Aminobacter aminovorans: one gene and its partner. The protein of the gene in region 1 interacts with the protein of each later gene in a pairwise test. Links are inferred from orthologs where the notes say so. Each region holds a gene or a part of one and is shown on either strand. Other genes may lie near its edges. The genes, in order: nth and mdeB.

Evidence for each region.
Region 2: the proteins of nth (region 1) and mdeB interact in binary tests that used the Escherichia coli proteins (3 or more experiments, as listed by UniProt). The link is inferred for Aminobacter aminovorans from one-to-one orthologs.

Annotation. Positions count from the first base shown.
Region 1 is NZ_UFSM01000001.1:212,209-215,381, reverse strand. What follows is about bases 210-3,065. They hold nth (endonuclease III), read left to right. Parts: upstream 210-1,165; coding sequence 1,166-1,966; downstream 1,967-3,065. Other genes in these bases: DY201_RS01035 (GNAT family N-acetyltransferase), read left to right, coding at 2,888-3,065; DY201_RS01040 (YdeI/OmpD-associated family protein), read left to right, coding at 2,531-2,758; DY201_RS01045 (DUF2214 family protein), read right to left, coding at 1,960-2,400; DY201_RS01055 (DUF2244 domain-containing protein), read right to left, coding at 649-1,143; DY201_RS01060 (methylated-DNA--[protein]-cysteine S-methyltransferase), read right to left, coding at 210-586. Outside these bases: more of DY201_RS01060, read right to left, coding at 1-209; more of DY201_RS01035, read left to right, coding at 3,066-3,173. UniProt on the Escherichia coli protein: DNA repair enzyme that has both DNA N-glycosylase activity and AP-lyase activity. The DNA N-glycosylase activity releases various damaged pyrimidines from DNA by cleaving the N-glycosidic bond, leaving an AP (apurinic/apyrimidinic) site.
Region 2 is NZ_UFSM01000002.1:95,042-98,613, forward strand. Bases 96-3,350 are described here. They hold mdeB (alpha-ketoglutarate dehydrogenase), read right to left. Parts: upstream 2,990-3,350; coding sequence 296-2,989; downstream 96-295. Other genes in these bases: DY201_RS24990 (2-oxo acid dehydrogenase subunit E2), read right to left, coding at 96-262; DY201_RS25000 (Lrp/AsnC family transcriptional regulator), read left to right, coding at 3,135-3,350. Also shown: more of DY201_RS24990, read right to left, coding at 1-95; more of DY201_RS25000, read left to right, coding at 3,351-3,572. UniProt on the Escherichia coli protein: Component of the pyruvate dehydrogenase (PDH) complex, that catalyzes the overall conversion of pyruvate to acetyl-CoA and CO(2).

The DNA of each region.
Region 1 (3,173 bases):
GGTCGAAGATGTGCGCGGCATAAGGTGCGGTCGCACCCATGTCCTCGACATAGGTGGCATTCGGCCAGCGGCCTGACATGTCGGCAAAGGCGGCGCGCTCTTCTCCGGCGTCGTTGAACGACAGGCCGGCGAGACCGCGGTCGGTGACCATGACGAGCGCCACGCCGAAGGGCGAAATGTGGAAGCCGTAGCGGATCGTGAGGCCTGCGCCACGCGTCTTGTAGTCCCCCGGCGACATCGCTTCATGGGTGACGAACAGGTCGTGCAGGCGGCCCGGTCCCGACATGCCGACTTCGAACGAGGTTTCGAGCAGCGGCAGACCGTCATCGAGCAGCTTCCGGGCGTGGTCGAGTGTCACCGCCTGCAGGAAGGCTTTCGGCGACAGGCCGGCCCAGCGGCTGAACAGCTTCTGCAGGCTTGTCGGCGTTTCGCCGACCGCGGAGGCCAGCGCCTCAAGCGAAGGCTGGTCGCGATAGTCGAGGCTGATCTTCTCGATCACCCGGCGCACAGTCTCGTATTCCGAGCCGGTCGGGGTAATGTCGTGCTGCAATGTGGCAATGGGCTTCATCTGCGTCTGGGCGTTCATGGCTTGATCTCCTTGGACGCCAATATCGCGTTGGCCGTGGGTATTTCCCACCCGATTCCTGCTCATCTGCTCCTTGCGGTTGCAAGAGCCCGCGAAAACGCAGTGGCAAAGCTCTCGCGATCGTCGGGATTGAGGAAACTGCCGATCGCGACGCTTTTTTCACGCGTCTCGACGGCCATGTCGGTGATGCCGATCTCGTCATGACGTGAAACTTGGAATCGTGCCCAGAACGGATTGAAGTGATATTGCTCCGATTTGCCTGAAGGGGCGGTCTTCACGATGTCCAGGCTGGTGCGGGAGACGCTGACTTCCTCGCGGGCACGGGCGGCGCGATAGTTGAGCCGGAAGGCGACATATAGGGCTGCAATATCGAGGCCGAGGAAACCGAAGATCGGCCAGGCACCGTGGCTCAGGAGGATGGCGCCGATGACGATCCAGCCGGAGGTAAGCGTACCCATCAGGATCAGAAAGCCGGTGCGCCCGAGCGAGCGGTGCGGCAACAGAAGAGCTTTGAAGAAGGGCTCGTCGGCAACAAAACTGGCGTTTGTCTCGCTCATGACGACTAATTATAGAGAGGCGATGAAAAACCCCAAGCCCAAAGATAAGCCAAAGGCCTCGCCCAATGGTCGCATGTCGACCACTGGCGCCAAGCCACGTGCCAAGCGCCGCCGTTCGCTCTACTCGGCGGCAGAAGTAAGCGAGATCTTTCGCCGCTTTTCGGTCCAGCGGCCTGAGCCCAAGGGCGAGCTCGAGCACGTCAATGCGTTCACGCTGCTGGTAGCCGTGGTGTTGTCGGCGCAGGCGACCGACGCCGGCGTTAACAAGGCGACGCGCACGCTGTTTGCCATCGCCGATACGCCCGAGAAGATGTTGGCGCTGGGTGAGGAGAGCGTCGGCCAGCACATCCGCACCATCGGCTTGTGGCGCAACAAGGCCAAGAACGTGATCGCCCTGTCCGAGGCGCTGATCCGCGACCATGGCGGCGAGGTGCCCGACGACCGCGACCAGCTCGTCGAACTGCCCGGCGTCGGCCGCAAGACCGCCAATGTCGTCCTCAACATGGCCTTCGGCCAACACACCATGGCCGTCGACACCCATATCCTGCGCATCGGCAACCGTATCGGGCTGGCACCTGGCAAAACACCCGAGCAGGTCGAAGATACGCTGGTGAAGATCATCCCCGATGAATTCATGCGTCATGCCCATCACTGGCTGATCCTGCATGGCCGTTATGTCTGCAAGGCGCGCAAGCCCGATTGCTGGCGTTGCGTCATCGCCGACATTTGCAAGTCTCCGGAAAAGTCGACGAGCGAACCGGCGCCGCTGGTGCCTCTCGACGACATCGATCCGATCGAGGTCGCGGAAGCGGCGGCTCAGTAGCCGCGCGCCATAGCTGCGGCAAGGATCGGAATGAGAGCGAAAACGGCGATCTCGGCCTTGAGGAAACTGCGCACCCTGGCGATCTCGGCGTCCGGAACGACGTAAGCCTCGCCACCGCCGGCCCCGCGCCAGCGCGCGATGCGGATCGTAGGTGCGATGGACAGCAGCCCGACTGCCGCGAAAGCCACCATCTTGGCCCAGAAGGTCGGGTTGTAGATATAGAACTCCCAGCCCTTCAGCCCGAAATAGACACGCGACGCGCCGATGAGCACCAGCAGTGCTGCCAGTCCACCATAGACCGCGTCGATGCGTCCGAGCAGTGCGAGATTGCGCCGGCCGAGTCCGGGGCGAACCAGTATCACCTCGGCAGCGAGCACGCCCGCAAGGGTGAATGCCAGAAGGTGGTGAATGATGGTCAGGATAATGTCAGTCATCAGTGCCTCGTGATGCGACTCGCCGCGGCACCCTAGCAACGGACCCAGGGCAAGCATATGACGAGGCAAATGTCAGCTGTCTGTCACTTGTCGAATTGACGACGAGACTGAGGAAATACACGTTTCGACCATGGCGCTGACGCGACAGATCAATCCGATGACTGACTGGGTCCGCGGCGAACTTGTTTCACGTGGTCTGACCGAGGCATATGAGGCGCGGCCCGACTACCAGCGCAACGACTATCTCGGCTGGATCAGCCAGGCCAAACTCGAAACGACGCGCCGCAAACGGCTGGACAAGATGCTCGTCGAACTCGCGCGCGGCAGCGTCTGCATGCGGATGGTCTGGAGCGGCTAGAGCAAGGTCCCGAAAGCGGGCATGACACATAGAAGTCAGCGCGCTGGCGGACAGCGTTGCCATGTTCTGGCCTGCTGACTGCCCGATCATCTGTGCTAGACCGGCGTCCATCGTTCACGGAGCATCTCGATGGCCGCCTTTTCCCTTGCCGACATTCCCGTCATCGAGACCGAGCGCACCATCCTGCGGCCGCATCGCATCGACGACTTCGATGCCTATGCCGCGATGTGGGCCGATCCGGTCGTTACCCGCTTCATCGCCAAGCCGCGGACGCGAGAGGAAAGCTGGCAGCGCTTCCTGCGCCACGCCGGCTCCTGGTCGCTGATCGGTTATGGATTCTGGGCCGTCGAGGAAAAGGCCAGCGGCCGCTTCATCGGCGAGTGCGGCTTCCATGACCTGAAGCGGGAAATCGTCC
Region 2 (3,572 bases), on another replicon or contig:
CCGAAGGCACCGTGGCCGGCGCGGTCGCATCGATGGTCAGCAGCAGCGCGCCCTGCGACACGCGGCTGCCGAGCGCCACTGCGAACTCCCTGACGGTTCCGGCAAAAGGCGCCGGAATCTCCATCGTTGCCTTGTCGGATTCGACCGTCATCAGCGGGTCTTCGACCGCCACCACGTCGCCCGGCTTCACCAGGAATTCGACGACCGGCACATTCTTGTAGTCGCCTATGTCAGGCAACCTGACTTCCATCTGCTGGCTCATATCAACTCTTTCAGAACTGGAACTCGACCCCGATCAGCGCAACCAAGGCGCATCGATCGCGGCATCAAGACTGTAGCGGGCGATGGCATCGGCAACCGTCTGACGCGTCACAGAACCTTCGGTGGCGAGTGCTGCAAGGGCAGCCACCGCGATGTGGCGATGATCGACCTCGAAGAAGTCGCGCAGCGCGGCACGCGTGTCGCTACGACCGAAGCCGTCGGTGCCGAGCGCGGTGAACGGCGCCTCGACGTATGACGCAATCAGTTGCGGATAGGCGCGGACATAGTCGGTGGCAGCGATGATAGGCGCCGTGCCCGGCAGGCACCCGGCGAGATGACTGACCACTGGCTCAGCGAGCGGGTTGTAACGGTTGTGTCGATCCGCTTCCCTTGCGTCGCGCGACAGTTCGGAGAAGCTGGTGGCGCTCCACACTTCCGAGGCGACGTCCCAATCGTTGGCGAGCATCTGTGCTGCCTCGATCACCTGCGGGAGGATGGTGCCGGAACCGAGCAAGCGAACGTGCCCGGCACTCTTCTTGGGCTTGTGGCTGGCGATCCGGTAGAGCCCCTTGATGATGTCGGCCTCGACGCCTGCCGGCATCGACGGCTGGGCGTAGTTCTCGTTCATCGCAGTGACGTAATAGAACTCGTCCCTGCCCTCTTCCATCATGGCGCGGGCGCCATGGTCGAGAATGACCGCCAGCTCATAGGCGAAGGTCGGGTCATAGGCGCGGCAGTTTGGAACGGTCGACGCAACGAGAAGGCTCGATCCATCCTGGTGCTGCAAGCCTTCGCCGGCCAGCGTGGTCCGGCCTGCGGTCGCCCCGATCAGGAAGCCGCGCGAGCGCTGGTCGGCCGCTGCCCAGATCAGATCGCCGACACGCTGGAAGCCAAACATCGAATAGTAGATGTAGACCGGCAGCATGGCGAGGTTGTGCACGCTGTAGGACGTGGCGGCAGCCACCCAGGACGAGACTGCGCCGGCCTCGGTGATACCCTCCTCGAGCAGTTGCCCGTTCTTGGCCTCCTTGTAATACAGCATCGAGCCGGCATCCTCGGGCTCGTAGAGCTGGCCGACCGGCGAATAGATGCCGACCTGGCGGAACAGATTGGCCATGCCGAAGGTACGCGCCTCGTCGGCGACGATCGGCACGATGCGCGGCCCGATCTCCTTGTCCTTGATCATGTTGCCAAGCAACCTGACCGCGGCCATGGTCGTCGACATCTCCTTACCCTCGGCATTGAGAGCGAAATCGGCGTAGCTTGCCAGCGGTGGTATCGCCACCCGATCGGCTGTTCGGCGACGCGCCGGCAGGTAGCCTCCAAGCGCCTCGCGGCGCGCCCGGAGATAGTTGAGCTCGGCGCTGTCTTCAGCCGGCTTGTAGAACGTGACCTGCTCTGCCTGCTCGTTGCTGATCGGCAAGGCAAAGCGGTCGCGGAAAGCCAGCAGGGCTTCAACGTCGAGCTTCTTTGACTGATGCACCGTCATGCGTGACTCGCCGGCAGCGCCCATGCCAAAACCCTTCTTGGTCTTGGCCAGGATGACAGTCGGCCGACCCTTGGTGGCCCTTGCCGCCTCGAAGGCCGCAAACAACTTTCGGAAGTCGTGACCACCGCGCTTCAGCGCGTCGATGTCGCTGTCCGACATATGGGCGACCAGCGCCTTGACCTCGGGATCCTCCTCGAAGAAGTGCGCCAGGTTGTAAGCTCCATCCTTGGCGCCGAGCGTCTGGTACTTGCCATCGACGGTGGCGGCAAATCGACGGAGCAGCGCGTGCTGGGTGTCGCGTGCAAACAGCGCGTCCCACTCCGAACCCCACAGCACCTTGATGACGTTCCAACCCGCCCCGCGGAAAGTGCTTTCCAGTTCCTGGATGATCTGGCCATTGCCGCGCACCGGGCCGTCGAGCCGCTGCAGGTTGCAATTGATGATGAAGGTCAGGTTGTCGAGCTTTTCACGTGCCGCGATCGACAGGCCGGCGATCGATTCCGGCTCGTCCATCTCGCCGTCACCGAACACCCCCCAGACGTGGCGACCCTCGGTATCGGCGAGGCTCCGGTCGTTGAGGTAGCGCATGAAGCGGGCCTGGTAGACCGCGGTGATCGGACCGATGCCCATTGACCCTGTCGGCACCTGCCAGAAGTCGGGCATCAGCCAGGGATGCGGATAGGAGCACAGGCCGGTGCCGCCGATCTCCTGGCGGTAATGCTGGAGATGCTCTTCCGAAAGCCGCCCTTCCAGATAGGCGCGCGCATACACGCCTGGCGCCGAATGCGGTTGGAAAAACACGACGTCCCCGTCGCCCGCACCAGTGTCGGCGCGAAAGAAGTGGTTGAAGCCGACCTCGAAGATCTCCGCTGCAGAGGCATAGCTGCCGATGTGGCCGCCGAGCTCGCCATAGGCCTTGTTGGCCTTCACCACCATCGCCAGCGCGTTCCAGCGGATGATCGCGGTGATGCGTTCCTCCATGCCAAGATCGCCTGGGAACGGCGGCTGCTTTTCGAGCGAAATGCTGTTGCGATAGGGTGAATACGGCAGCGGCTCATGCACGATGCCGAGTTCCTTGGCCTTGCGGTCGAGTTCTCCGAGGATGAATTCGGCCCGCGTGCCGCCCGAACTGACGAACAAGGACTCGAGCGAGGCCAGCCAGTCGGCTGTCTCCTGCGGGTCGCCGTCAAATCCGGCGCTGGCATCACCGATGGGGGCGGACGGGGTCTTGGTGAGCATGATGGCGCTCCAGCTCCTTGAATTTCCACTTGCGCGCGAGGATAGCGGCAAGGCTCCGGCATTTCCTGCCGAAGGTGTTGCAAATTTCGGCAAATGCAGCAGATAATGCTGCAGTGTATTTTCCATTCAGCAGGATATGCTGCACATGCATCTCGACGCGATAGACATGCGTATCCTCTCGGAAATCCAGGAGGACGCCAGCCTGACAAACGCCGAGCTTGCCGCGCGCGTCGGGCTGTCGGCCTCCCCGTGCCTTGCCCGCGTGCGCGCACTTGACGAGGCGGGCATCATAACCCGTCGCGTCGCCCTTCTCGATCCGATGCTGCTGGGCGCTGATGTCAGCGTCTTCATCCAGGTGACACTGGAGAAGCAGACCGAGGCATTGCTCGATGTTTTCGAGGCGGCGATGGCCGGCTTTCCCGAGGTCATGGAGTGCTATCTGATGACCGGCGATTCCGACTATCTGCTGCGCGTTGTCGTGCGGGACACGGTTGCGCTCCAGCATTTCATCGTCGACCGCCTGTCCAAGACGCGCGGTGTCGCCAACATCCGCTCGAGCTTTGCCCTCAAGCAGGTCAAGTAC